One region of the Bradyrhizobium sp. 170 genome, then DNA from elsewhere that is predicted to be linked to it. Evidence: riboswitches for the same ligand, from Rfam matches in the RefSeq annotation. Region 1 holds a riboswitch; each other region holds the start of a gene.
The links. Region 1 has a riboswitch for cobalamin ahead of IVB05_RS07340 (TonB-dependent receptor). Riboswitches for the same ligand answer to the same signal wherever they lie in the genome.
Positions count from the first base shown of each region.

Region 1 (4,176 bases):
AGGACCAGTCCGTCCATCATACGGCAATCACCTCACCATTTGAGGGCGGCGGAGATCTCATAGGTGCGCGGGGCTCCCAGCAGGATCTGGTCGGGATAGAACGGATCGCCCCAGATCGCGTAGCGCTTGTCGGTCACATTCCGCACCCGGAAAGTCAGCCGCGTTTGCTCGACGGCATTGAAGACGGATTTGGGGATGTCGACGAAGGCATAGAGATCGGCCACCGTGCAGGCGTTCATCGTCACCGTGACGGTGTTGTAGCGATCGCCGACATGGCGGCCGATCACCCCGAGCTCGACCGGCCACGGCGTGAAGAACCGGTAGGACGCGCCGGCGTTCGCGACGACGCGCGGCACGTTCGGCGGCGTATTCCCGGAAAACGAGCCACCAGCAAAATTGTAGTCGGCATAGCGCGCGTCGACATAGGCGATGTTGCCCCACACACGCCAGGCTTCCGTCAGGCGCATGGAGGCTGCGAGCTCCACGCCCTTCGATTCCTGCCGTCCGGCGAAGTTGAGCTGCATGCCGCCGGCCGCCGCATAGACATTCTTGCGCAGGATATCGAAGGCTGAGAACGACCACTCCGCCCGGTTGTCCCAGAACAGATGCTTCACGCCGGTTTCATAGGTCCGCGATGTTGTCAGGTCGAGCGGCTGGAGCGGCCCGAGCAGAAAAATGTTATTGGCCGACACGTCTGCACCCGTTGCGTATTGGCTGAAGAACGTCAGGCCGGGAACGGCCTCCCAAGTGTAGCCGATGCGGCCCGTCACCGGCATCCAGGATTTCGAGAAGGGAAAGCCCGTCTTCACCACGCCGTTCGCGTCGGTCGAATTCCGATCGAGCCCGATATGCTCCATGCGCAGGCCACCGACCAGAGCAAATGTCCGTGTGATCTTAAGGCGATCCTCGAACGACAGGGACTCATTGTCGATTCGAGCGGTCTGTCGCTGCGTCGTCAGCAGGCCGTAGTATCCGCGCGCGGGATCGACCAGCGTGACCAGGTCGTGGGGGAAGTTGGCGGCACCCGGGCGGACGAAATCGAGGCCGCTCGCCGCAACCGTCGTCACGAGGCGGTTATCCATACCGACGATGTTCGCATCCCAGGTCAAGTCGGTGATGTTGCCTGCGAGCTTCTGGCGATGCGCCACGTAGAAGCGCTCGCGATCGACCAGGTTCGAATTGGCGTTGAACGCCTCAACTTCGTTGTTGAGCCACTCGCGCTCGGCGCCATAGCCATAGGCCTGGCTCTTCAGGGTCAGACCGGGTGCGAGCCTGAGCTCGAAGCCGCCGCGAAGCCATACCTCCTTCGCCACGTTACGATTATCGAGAACGTTGTAGTTGGTGTTGAAGGTGCGGTCGTCGATCGTGACGGGCCCCAGGTTCGATCCGTTGTAGTTCGAGACGTAGCTCCCGGAGACAATGCCGGCTGTGGCATGGGATCCGCTGAAGGCGACCGGAACGAGCGGCACGCCCCAATAGGCCCTCGAACGGTCCTCCTTGTATTCGATGGCGCCCCAGACCTTGAGATTGTCGGATATGCGGTAATTCAGTTGGCCCGATACGTCGAGCGTCTTCGTGTTGGTGTCGTCGGCAAAACCGTTGAGTGAGGAGCGGCTGATGTCGAACCGGTAGTCCAGGCTCTGGATGTTGGTGCTGCCGCCGGAGCCGTAGTAGCTCCGGAACGAATTCAGCGAGTCATAGGAGAAGTACGCCTCGTTCCGGATCGGCCCGATGTGCGGCTGCTTGGTCAAGAAATTGACCGCACCGCCTGCGGCACCCTCGCCCGACAACAGTGAGGCTGGTCCCTTCAGAAACTCCACTGCCTTGAGATTGGCCGCATCCATGATACGCGACGTCATGTTCTGCGGACCGATCTTGATGCCGTTGTAGAGCACGTTGATCTGGCTGTTGGTGAAGCCGCGCATCGAGAAGGCCGAGGGCTCGGCCGGATTGTCACCGGACGTCACGCCGACCGCGCCTTGCGCGACTTCCGACACCGTCCGATAGCCTTGCTCACGGATCGTCTCAGCTGAAATCACCTCGACGGTTGCCGGAATCTCGCGCACGGTCAGGCCAAGACGCGAAGCGCCCTTGGCGACAGCGTTCGTGTTCGGCGGCGTCTGCATTGCTTGCTCATCAGGCTTCGGTGCTGTCGCGGCGGACGTGGCTCTGCTTGCCGCCGTATGGCGCGCGCCGCGTTCGTCGCGACCGGCCGGCTTTGCCGGTCTGCGCTTCTGATCGGCACCCGGATAAATCTCGACGGGTGGCAATTGCTCACGGGAGCTCGCCTGTTGCGCCCAGGCTACGGAGATGTCGAGGGAAGCAAAATAAGAGAGAACGCCGGATGCGAGCAAGAATTTGCCCGACCGGGCGGCACGAAGAGACGACATGGTTGATACCTCGGTATGACGTCAGTGGCACGTCACAGCGACCCAGGTCTCAACCTCCAGCTTGCTAAGCCTCGGGTGAAGCCGAATGTCTGTACTCCCCGACCGACATCTTCGCGTGTGACCACGGCTGACGGCAGGTCTCCTGGCTTGCGGGTCGTTACCTTGCGTCGCCTTCCCGGGACCGAGATGCCCAGTGGCTCGTGACGCAACATTCTCCGCTCACAGTTGCGGGGGCAGCTACGGCATTGAGGAAACCTCCTCGCACCGCATTCCCTTTTCACCCCCGTAAGGGGAAACCGTCGCGTGCATCTAGGATTAAGACGAGCGCGGAGTCAATGTGCAGTCTGGGTGTCCTTGTCGCAGCGATCTCTACATTGACAATTGCTTACCGGAGCGTGCTATCGCGTTACTGCTCTGACGTAGGTGGAGACGTTGAATGGAAGGGGACACCTTCCTCTGGCTGGTCCGGCATGCCGTCGTCAATGGCGTCGCAGGGACGATCCATGCCTCGGACGCCCCCGCGGATCTCAACGACCGGACGCAACTTGAAGCGCTGAGACGGCATCTGCCGCAGGACGCCACAAGCTACGCAAGCCCGTCGCGACGGACCGTCGACACGGCGCGTGCGCTGGGGCGTGACCCGATCCTGGTGCCCGAATTCCGCGAGCAGGATTTTGGCGACTGGACCGGGCAGCGCCACGACGATCTCGCCGCTGCCGGCCGCGAAGGCTACGCAAAGTTCTGGAGCGATCCGGCTCACTCCCGGCCGCCGGGCGGCGAAAGCTTTGAGGATCAGATTGTCAGGGTTCGGCAGGGCCTCGATCAGATCGGGACCGGACCGGCAATCCTTGTCGTCCATTCCGGCACCATCCGCGCTGCGCTGTGCATCGCACTTGACCTCACCCCGCAGGCTGCCCTCCGCTTCGTCATCGACCCGCTCTTCCTCACTCGCATCGATCGGCTGTCGAATGGCTGGCGGGTGCTATCGGTCAATCAGCGCGCTGCTTGAAGCGCCGTCATCAGGCCGGCCGATCCGGCACGTTGGCTTGCGCAAAGGTCGCCATGCCGTTGTGCAGGGCGCATGCGAGCCGCACCAGCGGCAGTACGATCGCGGCACCAGATCCCTCGCCGAGCCTCAGGTCCAGGCTGACCAGAGGATGGATGTTGAGCGCGCGAAGAATCAGGCGATGTCCCTGCTCCGCCGATTGGTGCGAGGGCAAGAGATATGGCTGACACGACGGATTGAGACGCACCGCCGCGAGCGCTCCAGCTGACACGATGAAGCCGTCGATCAGGACCGGAATGCGCCCCTGCGCGGCTGCGATGATCGCACCGCAGATGGCGGCGATCTCGAGACCCCCAACTGCACACAAGATCTTTTCGGCAGAAGCCCCCGCAAGCCTGTGCAGGGCCAGCGCGGCATCAACCAGCCGCGCCTTGCGGGCCCGGCCGGCGGTATCGACACCGGTTCCGCTACCTGCGATCTCTTCGGCGCTCACGCCGAGCAGGGCCGAAGCGATTGCTGCCGAGGTCGTGGTGTTGCCGATCCCCATTTCTCCGAAGATGAGTAGATCAGGATGCCCGGCCTCTGCGCGCAGCACCGCGCGCCGGCCGCATTCAAAGGCGAACGCCAGCTCGCTCGGGTTAAGCGCCGCCTCCACACTGAAATCGCGGCTGCCACAGCGCGGCTTGTCGGTGACGACACCCGCCAGCGGCGCTCCCGCCAACGTGCCGGCGTCGACGACTTCGAGACCCAAACCCAATTCGCGTGCCAAGACCGATATCG
Region 1 is NZ_CP064703.1:1,529,988-1,534,163, reverse strand. Features, by position in the region: gene IVB05_RS07345 (PepSY domain-containing protein) at 1-20, opposite strand, end outside; gene IVB05_RS07340 (TonB-dependent receptor) at 33-2,390, opposite strand; cobalamin riboswitch at 2,505-2,706, opposite strand; gene IVB05_RS07335 (histidine phosphatase family protein) at 2,827-3,399, shown strand; gene cobT (nicotinate-nucleotide--dimethylbenzimidazole phosphoribosyltransferase) at 3,410-4,176, opposite strand, start outside.

Region 2 (4,176 bases), 500 kb from region 1:
GAGGCGGAAGGCGTCGACGGCCCAGTCCAGATAGGCCTTCCATTCGGATTTGCGCAGCGGCAAGCCTTCCCGCAGCGCCGCCTCGTCGATCTGGATCATGCCGGCGCCGGCAGCCTCGAGATCGGCGACCTCGTCGCGGATCGCGAGCGCGATCTGCCGGCAGGTCTCGCTGCGGGCGATGTCGTCGCGCACGAACGACCAGTTCAGGATGGTGACGGGGCCGGTCAGCATTGCCTTCATCGGCTTTTTCGTCAGTGACTGGGCATACTGCCACCACTCGACCGTCATCGGCTTCGGGCGCGAGACGTCACCGAACAAAACCGGCGGACGGACGTAGCGCGATCCGTAGGATTGCACCCAGCCATGGGTGGTGAAGGCGAAGCCCGCGAGCTGCTCGCCGAAGTACTGCACCATGTCGTTGCGCTCGAACTCGCCATGCACGAGCACGTCGAGACCGATGGTTTCCTGCCACTCTACCGCCTGGGCCGTCTGGTCCTGCAAATAAACCTTGTAGACTTCATCCGTCAGCGTACCGCTGGCGTGCGCGGCGCGCGCTTTCCTGACTTCGGGCGTCTGCGGAAACGAGCCGATGGTCGTGGTCGGGAAAGCCGGCAGGTTGAAGCGCTCGTGCTGAACGCCGGCGCGGTCGGCGAAGGGGCTGGCGCGGCGGCGCATGGCGTCATCGATGCCGGCGATGCGCGCCGCCACCTTCGCATTGTGAATCCGCGGCGAGGCCTTGCGGGCGGCGGCTGCCTGGTCCGAAGCTTTCAGGCTGGCCTCGACCGCTCCGCGTCCACCGGCGAGCGCCGTCCCGAGCGTCGTCAGCTCCTCGAGCTTCTGTACCGAGAACGCCAGCCAGCTTGTGACTTCGGAATCGAGCCCCGTTTCCAGCGCCAGATCGATCGGGACATGCAGTAGCGAGCAGGAGGGTGCGATCTGCACACGCTCCCTGCCGCGTTTCGCGATCACGGGCGCGAGCCGGTCGAGGATCCGGCTCAAATCCGCGCGCCAGATGTTTCGGCCATCGATGATGCCGAGCGACAGCACGCGGTCATCCGGAAAATCGGCGAGGCCGTCGATCTGTTCAGGCGCGCGTACCAGGTCGAGATGCAGGCCGGCGATGGGCAGCGCCAGCGCGGTGTCGCGGTTGCCGGCCAGCCCGCCGAAATAGGTCGCGAGCATGATCTTGAGCTGCGGCACCGCGTTGGCGATCTCTGTATAGGCGTAACGCAGTGCCTGCTGGGCGACGATGTCGAGGTCGAGCACGAGGCATGGCTCGTCGATCTGCACCCATTCAGCGCCCCGGTAGGCCAGTTCGCGCAGCACGTCGATGTAGACCGGCAGCAGCCGGTCGAGCAGCGACAGTGGATTGAAGCTGGCGTCCTTGCTTTTTGCCAGCTTGAGAAACGTGACCGGGCCGACGAGCACGGGGCGGGTCTGATAGCCCAGCGCCTTGGCTTCGTCGTATTCCTCGATCGGTTTGCGAGAGGCGAGGGTGAACTGCTGATCCTTCGTCAGTTCAGGCACCATGTAGTGGTAGTTGGTGTCGAACCATTTTGTCATTTCCTGCGCGGGCACGCCGTGCGCGGCGTCGTGCCCGTGATGCGCATGGTCGCAGCTCGCCTCGTGCGTTGTGCCTTGCGCGCCGCGGGCCATTGCAAAGTAGGTCGCAAGCGGGACCGGGCCGCCGTTCCAGCGATAGATTTCCGGTATCGCGCCGACCATCACTGACGTGTCGAGCATCTGGTCGTAGAAGGAGAAATCGTTCGACGGGATCACGTTGACGCCGAGTTTTTTCTGGCGCGCCCAGTTGGCGGCGCGAAGACCGGCGCCGGCTTCGATCAGCGCCTTCTCGTCGATCGCGCCGGACCAGAAACTTTCCAATGCGAATTTCAGCTCGCGGCGCGGGCCGATACGTGGTGTGCCGAGGGAAGCAACGGGAAGCGAGGAAGTGGAGATCGTGGAAGGAGACGACGTAGAAGATGGCGATGTAGAAGAAGACATTGGCTTAACCCCAAAAGTTGGGGGCAAAGGCCGAAGTGACACGTCTGGATTCCGCGGACGGCGGAGCGCGCGCGGAATCGCAACCGCACCACCGGGACACCCCGCCCGAGGACGTGTATGTTGTCGAGGCAGGTCTCCTGGCTCGCGGGTCAGTGCTGCTGTCCGGCCTTCCCGAAACCACGCAAGGTCTCAGTGACTTTGTTGGACAGCGGCTCGCCGCTTACAGTTGCGGGGGCAGCTCCGGCTTTGGCTTTTCGGCCGCACCGGCTTCCCTCTTAGCTTCGGGCCGAATGAGCCCGAAGAACCACGACGGGTTCAGTTAAGGTCAACGGCGATCTCAGTCAATACGAGATCGGGTGGCGCCGACCGCATTGGCTTTTCAATGAATTCCATATCGACCGGCAAGATGACGGAACAGTTCACCTCTGCGGCATGCCTGTGGGAACGATGGTTCTGATGATGGAGGCGTCGAGCGCTTCGTAATCGTGCAGCCCGATCGTTGCGTAAAGTTCGGCGCGCGTCTGCATCTGGTCGAGCATCTTGCAGGTGCTGCCATAGCGTTTGAGGGCGGCGAACAGATTCTGCTGGGCCTTGTTGGCGACGCGGAGCGACGATACCGGCCAGATCACCATGCGATAGCCCATGGCCTCGAACTCGGACGCGGTGAAGAACGGCGTCTTGCCGAACTCGGTCATGTTCGCCAGCATCGGAACGCCGGGAATGCGCCTGGCGAACTCCTGGAACATCTCGCGCGAAATCATTGCTTCCGGGAAGATCGCATCCGCTCCCGCTTCCAGATAGAGCTTTGCACGCGCTACCGCGCCGTCCATGCCTTCGCTGGCTGCGGCGTCCGTTCTCGCAATCAGATAGAGATGACGCCGCGCCTTGGCAGCGGCGGCGACCTTGGCCGCCATGTCGCGCGCATCCGCCAGCTTCTTGTCGTTGAGATGGCCGCATTTTTTCGGAAGCAACTGGTCCTCGATGTGAACGGCCGCGGCACCGGCGTCCTCGAAGGTGCGCACCATGTTCATGACGTTGAGCGCTTCGCCATAGCCGGTGTCGCCATCGACCAGCACCGGCAGGCCGCTGGCGCGCGCCACCTGGCGGATGAAGAAGGCGACTTCCTCGATCGTGATGATGCCGAGATCCGGCAGGCCCATCGATGCTGTCATCGCCGCGCCGGACAGATAGAGCGCGGAAAAGCCCGCGTCGCGGGCCTGCAGCGCGGCCATTCCGTTGTGCGTGCCCGGCATCTGGAGGATGCCTGGCTTGTCCAGGAGATCGCGAAAGCGGACCCCGGCCGGCCTGTCGGCCAGATCAGTACCCAGGAGATACACCATTGTTGCTTCCTTACGCGGCGCGTGGGGCGATGGCCGCCTTGCCACGCTCATGCAACGGCACAAACTTCAGATTCTCCGGGCCGATATAGTTCGCGGCCGGGCGGATGATCTTGTTGTTGATGCGCTGCTCCATCACATGCGCCGCCCACCCCGACGTACGGGAAATCACGAACAGCGGCGTGAACATCGCGGTCGGCACTCCCATCGCGTGGTAGGAGACTGCGCTGAACCAGTCGAGATTGGCGAACATCTTTTTGGCATCGGCCATGACGGCCTCGATCCGGTCGGCGATTTCGAACATCCGGGTGTTCTCACCCTCGATGCTGAGGCGGCGCGCGACTTCCTTGATCACCTTGTTGCGCGGGTCGGCAATGGTGTAGACCGGGTGACCGAAGCCGATGACGACCTCTCTGGCCGCGACCCTGCGGCGGATATCGGCCTCCGCCTCGTCCGTATCGCCGTAGCGCTTCTGCACTTCGAACGCGATCTCGTTGGCGCCGCCGTGCTTCGGCCCGCGCAGCGCGCCGATCGCTCCGGTGACCGCGGAGTAGAGGTCGGAGCCGGTGCCCGCGATCGAGCGCGCCGTGAACGTCGAGGCGTTGTACTCGTGCTCCGCGTAGAGGATCAGCGAGGTATGCATCGCGCGCTCGTGCGATGGCGGCGGCATTCTGCCATGAAGCAAATGCAGGAAGTGCGAGCCGATCGAATCGTCGTCGGTTTCGACGTCAATCCGGCGGCCATGGTGGGCGTAGTGGTGCCAGTACAGCAGCATCGACCCAAGCGAGGCCATCAGCCGGTCGGCAATGTCGCGCGCGCCGGGCTGATTGTGATC
Region 2 is NZ_CP064703.1:1,032,429-1,036,604, forward strand. Features, by position in the region: gene metE (5-methyltetrahydropteroyltriglutamate--homocysteine S-methyltransferase) at 1-2,004, opposite strand, end outside; cobalamin riboswitch at 2,114-2,328, opposite strand; gene prpB (methylisocitrate lyase) at 2,424-3,344, opposite strand; gene prpC (2-methylcitrate synthase) at 3,355-4,176, opposite strand, start outside.
Region 2: it holds a riboswitch for cobalamin, as region 1 does, so the genes downstream of both, metE (5-methyltetrahydropteroyltriglutamate--homocysteine S-methyltransferase) here and IVB05_RS07340 (TonB-dependent receptor) in region 1, are expected to answer to the same signal.

Region 3 (4,176 bases), 1.0 Mb from region 1:
AGCGACGCGCTGGTCTCGGAGCCGTAGCGGCGGGTTGGACCGAGGTTCACGTTGAAGAACAGCGCTGGGATGAAATGGATCTCGTTCTCGAGGTCCATACCGTAGATGCTCGATTGCATCTGGAACGCGCCGGCCTTGACGCGGAAGCCGCCTTCGATGTCGTGCGAGGTCTGGGTTTTCAGCTGAAAGGTCCCTGGAACGAAGAAGGGGCCGCTGGAGACGCGTTCATCGACGGTCGGAGTACGGAACGCGCGCGCGGCGCGGCCAAACACCGAGAATGTGTTGTTGAGCCGGTGCTCGAGCCCGACGTGCAAGGCGTACTGGGTCTCGTTGCTGTCCAGCGGGGAGGCTTGATCGCTGCAATTAAAGAACATGGCGCAACCGGGCGCGTTGGCGTCGAACCGATCCCGGGCGCTCAGGCTGGTGTTTTGAATCCTGGCGCCATAGGAGAAATCGGTCGTCGGCAACAGGCCTACCGTGTGCTGCCAGTAGCCGGCCAGCGTCTGCTGCGACAGGTCGTAGATGTGGGTCGGCGCAAGGCCCTTGAACGCCCCGCGGTCCTGGCGGAACGTCGCATCGTAATAATCGATACCGGTCAGGATCTGTGAGGGCACCCCGAGGATCGAGTTCTTGATGCTCAATCGTGGCGTGATCGACCAGGTCTGCAATGATGCGTCGTTATAGGTGGAGGAGAAGCTCGGAAATGGCGACGCAAACGGTATCGCGCCGAAGAATCCGCTTTGCGTTTTCTTATCTCTGACGCCGCCATCGACGATCAGTTCAGCGCCGTCCCACAGGGTCTTGGTGAATCCGGCGGTCGCGCTGGCGCCCTGCTGGTTGCCGTAATCGAACGGCGTATTTGTGCCCCTGCGATCGGTGACGAGTTGATTTAGCCCGATCGAGGGATCGACGGTGCGTCCGCCCGGAAAACCGAGCTTCTGGTCGTCGCCGGTCACCGTAAGGAAGGCCTTGAGGTCTGGTGTGGTGTAATTGAGATTGCCGACCCCATTGCGCTGATCGAGCGCGTTGTTGACCCTGTAACCGTCAGACTTGATGGCGTTGCCGTAGAATGACGTCGACCATGGTCCCGAATTCAGCGCCGTCGAGACCGAGGCCATACGCTGGTTGAAGGAGCCGACACCGGCCTCCGCGCGCATGGCGACCGGCGGGCCGCTGACGCCGTTCTTCAGGACGATATTGATGACACCGCCGACGGCATTGTCGCCGTAGAGCACCGCGCCGCTGTTGCCGCGCGTGATTTCGATACGCTCGATCGAATCGCGCGGAATGGTCGAGAGATCGACGCCGGCCATGTCGATGTCGTTGAGCCTTCGGCCGTTGATGAGCACCAGGGTATTTGAGGTGGCGAAAGCGCCGAAGCCGCGGAGGTCGACCGACGTCTTGGCGCCGTTGACGCCGCCATAGAGGCTGGTCAGCTGCACGCCAGGCGTTTGCGCGATGATTTCCTGCAACGTTTGGGCCGGCGAATGCGCGATCTCTTCGGCAGTAATAACGGTCGACGCCGTGCCGACGATGCCGGAGAACTGACGGCCGCCGCTGCCGCCCGCGCCTTGCGAAACGCTTTGCGATGCGACGTTCGAGCTGGCCCCTGCCGCGGGCCGCGTGCCGGTCGACGGCGCAGCCGCCGGTACGACGCGTCGCGAGGTTGATGGCTCATCGTAGGTCGGCTTGGCGCGGGTCCGGTTCGGGTCGGTGGGCGAGGTGATCTCGATCGGCGGCAATTGCTCGGATGGCGTCTGCTGTGCCTGCGCGCCGGAAATGCCGAGCGACGCGACAGGTATCAGGAAACTGGAGGCAAGCCAGTAGCGGCGCTGCCGCGTGGCGATGATGGAAGACATGGTTCAGGCCTCGGTATGACGTCAGTGGCACGTCACAGCGAACCAAGTCTCACCATGTGCTTTGAGCAGCTTAGGTGAAGCTAATGCCTGTACTCCCCGACCGACATCTTCGCGTGTGACCACGGCTGACGGCAGGTCTCCTGGCTCGCGGGTCGTCACCCTTCGTCGCCTTCCCAGGACCGAGATTCCCAGTGGCCTATGACGAAGGATTCGCCGCTTACAGTTGCGGGGGCAGCCGCGGAATTGGGGAGTTTCCCCGCACCGCATTCCCTTTTGATCCCCAAAACGGGAACCGTCAGGAACTATGGTAGAAGTTTGTCAAAGTTCGAGTCAATCCGCCTTGGGCGCGCTCGCGATGTCAACTGGACGAGTGCGCTATTTTTGCCGCATGAGCACTGCTGCCCGCTCCTTGCCTGAGCTCCTGTACCGGGGCGGGTAAAACTGCTTTAGGACGATCGATGAGTGTTGAGGCTGTAACCGTGACCAACGAGGATGCCGCGCGCCGGCGGATCGGCGCGACCGCGGCGCTTGCCGTTCTCGTTGTGCTGCTGGTGCTGATCTCGCTCGGCATTGGGCCGGTGCGGCTGTCGCCGCTTGCGGTGGCGGAAGCGCTGTTCGGCGGCGGCAGCGACGTGTCGCAGGTGATCGTGCGCGAAATCCGCCTGCCGCGGACGCTGCTGGCGCTGGCGATCGGCGCCATTCTCGGGCTGTCAGGTGCGTCGCTGCAGGGCCTGTTGCGCAATCCGCTGGCGTCGCCCTCGCTGTTCGGCGCCCCGCAATCGGCAGCGTTCGGCGCCGTGCTGGTGATCGCGCTGGGGCTGGCCGACGTGCGATCCTACGCATTGCCGGTCGCGGCGATCTGTGCGGCGTTCGTTTCGGTGTTCGTGCTGCTCTCGATCGCCGGCCGCAATGCGGGGCTTTTGATCCTCATTCTCTCCGGCTTGGCGATTTCGAGCTTTGCGGGTGCCGCCACCGCGCTGGTAATGAACCTCTCCAGCAACCCTTTCGTGGTGCTGGAGATCGCGTTCTGGCTGCTGGGGTCGCTGGAGGACCGCAGCTTTCAGCACGTTACGCTCGCGCTGCCGTTCATCATTGCCGGTGCGATCATGCTGTTCAGCCAGCGCCATGCGTTTCGCGCGCTGAGCCTGGGCGAGGAAACCGCGCAAAGCCTCGGCGTCGATGTCGGGCGTTTGCGGCTGTTCGTGATTTCGGGCGTCGCACTCGGCGTCGGCGGCGCGGTCGCCGTCACCGGCACCATCGGTTTCATCGGGCTCGTTGCACCACATCTGATGCGGCCGTTGATCGGCTACGACCCGGGGCGACTTTTGGTGCCGAGCGCGCTCGCAGGCTCCGCGCTGCTGCTCGCGGCCGACATCGCGGTGCGCATCATCCCTTCGACCTCCGATATCAAGGTCGGCGTGCTGACCTCGATCATCGGCGTGCCGTTCTTCCTCTATTTGATCATGCGCGAACGCCGCGCGCTCGGCGGAGGCGTCGCATGAGCGAAACGGCACTGCTGACCGCAAAGGGGCTCGGCGTGCGGCTCGCTGGCCGCGTCGTGCTGAAAGATGTTTCGCTGTCGCTGTCGCCGGGCCATCTGGTGGCGCTGGTCGGGCCGAACGGCGCCGGCAAGACCACGCTGCTACGGGCGCTGGCGGGATTGATCCCGTCCGAAGGCGAGATCGAGATCGGCGGCGTCGCATTGGCTTCGCTGCCGCTGCGCGAGCGCGCAAAACGCTTCGGCTATCTGCCGCAGGGGCATGTCGTGCACTGGCCGCTGCCGGCGCGGGATATCGTGGCACTCGGCCGCTATCCACATGGCGCCACCGATCCGGCGCGGCTGTCGCCAAGGGATGCGGAGGCGGTGCTGCGGGCGATGCAGGCGGTCGACGTGATCGAGTTCAGCGATCGCCGCGTCACCGAATTGTCCGGCGGCGAGCGCAGCCGCGTCGCGCTGGCCCGCGCGCTGGCGGTGGAGGCACCGGTCATCCTGGCCGACGAGCCGACTGCCTCGCTTGACCCGCGGCATCAGATCGACGTCATGAAGAATTTGCGCGCGACCGCCGACAAGGGCGTGCTCGTCATTGTCGTGACGCATGATCTGGGATTGGCGGCGCGGTTTGCCGACCATGTGCTGGTGCTGCGTGAAGGCCGCCTGGTGTCGCAGGGCGGGCCGGCGGCGGCGCTGTCCGAGCAGGTGATGGCTGACGTGTTCAGGATCTCGGCCTATCGCGCGGAATTCCAGCGCGAGGCCGTGATCGTGCCCTGGGCGGATATTTGATGCAACGCCGGCTGGCATTTCTGGTCGCGGTGCTTG
Region 3 is NZ_CP064703.1:489,498-493,673, forward strand. Features, by position in the region: gene IVB05_RS02245 (TonB-dependent receptor) at 1-1,859, opposite strand, end outside; cobalamin riboswitch at 1,972-2,171, opposite strand; gene IVB05_RS02250 (iron ABC transporter permease) at 2,318-3,361, shown strand; gene IVB05_RS02255 (ABC transporter ATP-binding protein) at 3,358-4,140, shown strand; gene IVB05_RS02260 (ABC transporter substrate-binding protein) at 4,140-4,176, shown strand, end outside.
Region 3: it holds a riboswitch for cobalamin, as region 1 does, so the genes downstream of both, IVB05_RS02245 (TonB-dependent receptor) here and IVB05_RS07340 (TonB-dependent receptor) in region 1, are expected to answer to the same signal.

Region 4 (4,176 bases), 490 kb from region 1:
GCGGACGGCGACGCCGTTGGCCCAGGCGGCCCATTCCGGCGAAATCCGCTGCGGCCTTGTCAGGCCGAACACGGTGGCCCCCGGCTGGAACGGATGCGCCTCGGCCTGCGCTCGCGCGCTGGCAACGGGACGCCGCGCCACCGAGGCCGCGGCAACGGCGGCGTTGTCGATGATGCGGTTGCCCAGCATCTCCACCACATCGCTCTCGACCGCGACCGGGTCGGCGGCGACCTCGGCGATCTTCCAGGCCAGTTGGCTCGCGCGCGGGAGATGATCGGCCGATTTGGACGTGCGAACGCTATGCTGTTTCAAGACGCAGCTTCCTTCTGGATTGGATCGGTCATGGTTGGTTGCGCGATCGGAACCGGACGGCCGAATTCGTTGACCGCAACCATCTCGAACGTTCCACGCACCGCGGATTTCCGCCGGCCGCTGATCAGGTCTTCGCGGATCATGTCGACGGCGACCGTCATGGAGCTGCGGCCGACGCGCACGACCTGGGCGACGAGTTCGACGAGTTCGCCGACATGGACGGGCTCATGAAATTCGATTCTGTCCGAAGTCGCCATCACCACGCTCTGGCGGGCGTGCCGCGTGGCCGTGACGAATGCCGCCTTGCCCATCAGGCTCAGCGCATGGCCGCCGAACAGCGTGCCGTAGTGATTGGCCTGCTCCGGAAACACCATCTCCACGAACCGGGTTTCGTTGGGATGGAGGTTTGGCGACGCCGCTGAATGCATTTTTCCTGCTCCGGACGACTTGTTATTTCCTCACGACTTCGCAATATCTACAAACGTGCACCGTCGAAACGGCTGATAAAGCATAGTCTTGCGAAGAAAAGCCGCTTAGTTTGCAAAGTTTGCGAAGGTGATGCGATGAAAAAGACCTTCATGGGCGTGCGGTTGAAAAGACTGCGCGAGGAGCAGCGCCTGACGCAGGCCGCACTTGCCGGCAAACTCGGGATCTCGCTCAGCTACCTCAACCAACTGGAAAACAATCAGCGGCCGCTCACCGTGCCGGTGCTGCTGGCACTCAATTCGGTATTCGGCCTTGACGTGCAGTCGTTCGCCGAGGGCGATGAGGCGCGCCTGATCTCGGACCTCCGCGAAGCGCTGGCGGATCCTTCACTGGGCGAATCGATCGCTATCGCTGAACTTCGCGAACTCGCGCAAAACATGCCCGCGGTCGGGCGCGCGCTGGTCAACCTCAACCGCAAATACCGCCATGCCGCCGAGCAATATGCGGCAATCTCCGCGCGGCTCGGCGACGACCGTCAAGCCGTGGCGGCGGTACTGCCATCCACGCCGTTCGAGGAAGTCCGCGACTTCTTCTATCTGCATCACAACTACATTGCCGAGCTCGACGATGCGGCGGAAGCGATCGCCGGCCGCGTGGAATTGCCGATCGGGCGGATGACGCCAAGCCTGGTGTCGTATCTCGAAAGCCGGCACGGCGTGACTGTCCTGATCGACGCGATCGACGAGCTGGGATCGGGAACGCAGCGCCTGTTCGATGGCCGCACGCGGACGCTGCGGCTGTCGCCGAGCCTTGATCCCGGCCAGCAGGCGTTTCAGCTCGCGACGCAGATCGCCATTCTGGAACTGGACGAGGCGATATGTTCGATCGTCGACAAGGCAAAGTTCACCAGCGACGAATCACGCGGCCTCGCCCGCATTGGCCTTGCAAACTATTTCGCCGGCGCGCTGATCCTGCCTTACGCCGTTTTCCTCAACGAGGCGGAGCGGTGCCGTTACGACATCGAGTTGCTCAGTCACCAGTTCGGGGTGGGCTTTGAAACGATCTGTCACCGGCTGAGCACCCTGCAGCGCCACAATGCGCGGGGCGTGCCGTTCTTCTTCATCCGGGTCGATCGCGCCGGAAACATATCGAAGCGCCAATCGGCGACCGATTTCCATTTTTCGCGGGTCGGCGGGACCTGTCCGCTGTGGAACGTTTATGAGGCCTTCGCCAACCCGGGGCGTATCCTGACGCAGTTGGCGCGGATGCCCGATGAGCGAACCTACCTCTGGGTTGCCCGGACGGTGTCGCACGGCCGAGGGGGCTACGGCGCGCCCGCCAAGACGTTTGCGGTCGCCCTCGGATGCGATGTTCGCCATGCGGAGCGAATCGTCTATTCGCAGGGCCTCAAGATCGATCCGTCACTGGCGACGCCGATCGGCATGGGCTGCAAGGTGTGCGAACGGCCGGACTGTCCGCAGCGCGCATTTCCGCCGGTCGGCCGGGCCTTGCGAATCGACGAAACGCGGTCCCGCTTCGCGCCCTATGCGACGTCATGAGCTGAACGCGGCTGGAATAGCGGGGAAAACGTTTTTCAAGCGGAGAAAGAATCAGCTTCCCGTGCTTTTCATCCCCCTGCGGAAATTTTTTGATCGTCGATCTCCAGCGCCCCATTGACACTCCGGCCCGAATAATACCAGATATAGCCGTCACGGCCCGCCCTATCGCAAGATTTGGTGGCTAAGAGGGAAGTCGGTGTATCGCGTGTTTTGCGAGAATCCGACGCTGCCCCCGCAACTGTAAGCAGTGAGTTGTTCCCGATTTCACGTCACTGATGCGGCCACGCATTGGGAAGACCGGGTACGACGCCGACCTGCGAGCCAGGAGACCTGCCGCGACACCGAAAAACGTCCACGGGCGGGGTGTCCGGCGGTCGCTCGCAGAATCATGCCGGTGCTTTGCGCCGGGCATCCAATGCAGCGTCGCTCCAAGACATCCAGCCCCAACAACACTACGGGGTCTGCCGATGTCGCAATCTTCTCAACTCGTTTCTCCCGAAGCCAAAGCCGCTCCCTTTCTCGCGTTGCGAACCGAATCGTCAGCTTCGCAGGACAGCGCGCCGCCGATGCAGGTGATCCGCCGCAACGGCACGGTTTCGAAATTCGACGCCAGCAAGATTTCGGTCGCGATGACCAAGGCGTTCCTCGCGGTCGAGGGGCATGGCGCGGCCGCCTCCCGCCGCGTGCATGAAATCGTCGAGCAACTGACCTCGGAAGTCGTCGGCGCGCTGTCGCGCCGGATGAGCGAGGGCCGCACCTTTCATATCGAGGACGTGCAGGACCAGGTCGAGCTGGCCTTGATGCGCAGCGAGCACCACAAGGTCGCGCGCGCCTATGTGCTGTATCGCGAGGAGCGAACTAGACAACGCGCCGGACAGGAAGCCGCCAATGCCGCTCAGCCGTCGGGCGAGCCTGCGCTGCGCGTCACGCTGGCGAGCGGCCTGCAGGTCCCGCTCGATATCGCGCGCCTGACGCTGATCATCGAAGAGGCCTGCGCCGGTCTCGACGGCGTTAGCGCCGCAGCCGTGCTCACTGAGACGCAGCGCAATCTCTACGACGGCATCGGCGAGGGCGAACTGGCGCTGGCGTCGGTGATGGCGGCGCGCACGCTGGTAGAGCAGGAGCCGGACTACGCCTATGTCAGCGCGCGGCTATTGCTCGACAAGCTGCGCACCGAGGTTCTGTCGTTCGTGCTTGATGCGCCGACCAGCGCGTCGCAGGCCGACATGGCGGTACGCTACGGCGAATACTTTCCCGCCTACATCAAGACCGGCATCAAGGCCGAACTGCTCGATCCCGATTTGGCGCGGTTCGACCTGAAAAAGCTCGCCGCGGCGCTGAAGCCGGAACGCGACCTGGCGTTTCAGTTTTTGGGGCTGCAGACGCTCTACGACCGCTATTTCCTGCATGAGCGCGGCAACCGCATCGAACTGCCGCAGGCGTTCTTCATGCGCGTCGCCATGGGTCTCGCGCTGCGCGAGATCGACCGCGAGGGGCGCGCCATCGAGTTCTACGATCTGCTGTCGTCGTTCGACTTCATGGCTTCGACGCCCACTTTGTTCAATTCGGGAACGCTGCGGCCGCAATTGTCGTCGTGCTTCCTCACCACCGTTGCCGACGACCTTGATAGCATCTTCAAATCGGTCAAGGACAACGCGCTGTTGGCAAAGTATTCCGGCGGACTCGGCAACGACTGGACCCGCGTGCGCGGGCTCGGCGCCCACATCAAGGGTACCAATGGCGAGAGCCAGGGCGTGGTGCCGTTTCTCAAAGTGGCGAACGACACTGCGATCGCGGTCAACCAGGGCGGAAAGCGTAAGGGTGCGGTCTGCGCCTATCTCGAAACCTGGCATATCGACATCGAGGAATTTTTGGACCT
Region 4 is NZ_CP064703.1:1,038,209-1,042,384, forward strand. Features, by position in the region: gene IVB05_RS04925 (MmgE/PrpD family protein) at 1-312, opposite strand, end outside; gene IVB05_RS04930 (acyl-CoA thioesterase) at 309-740, opposite strand; gene IVB05_RS04935 (short-chain fatty acyl-CoA regulator family protein) at 876-2,297, shown strand; cobalamin riboswitch at 2,434-2,650, shown strand; gene IVB05_RS04940 (ribonucleoside-diphosphate reductase subunit alpha) at 2,765-4,176, shown strand, end outside.
Region 4: it holds a riboswitch for cobalamin, as region 1 does, so the genes downstream of both, IVB05_RS04940 (ribonucleoside-diphosphate reductase subunit alpha) here and IVB05_RS07340 (TonB-dependent receptor) in region 1, are expected to answer to the same signal.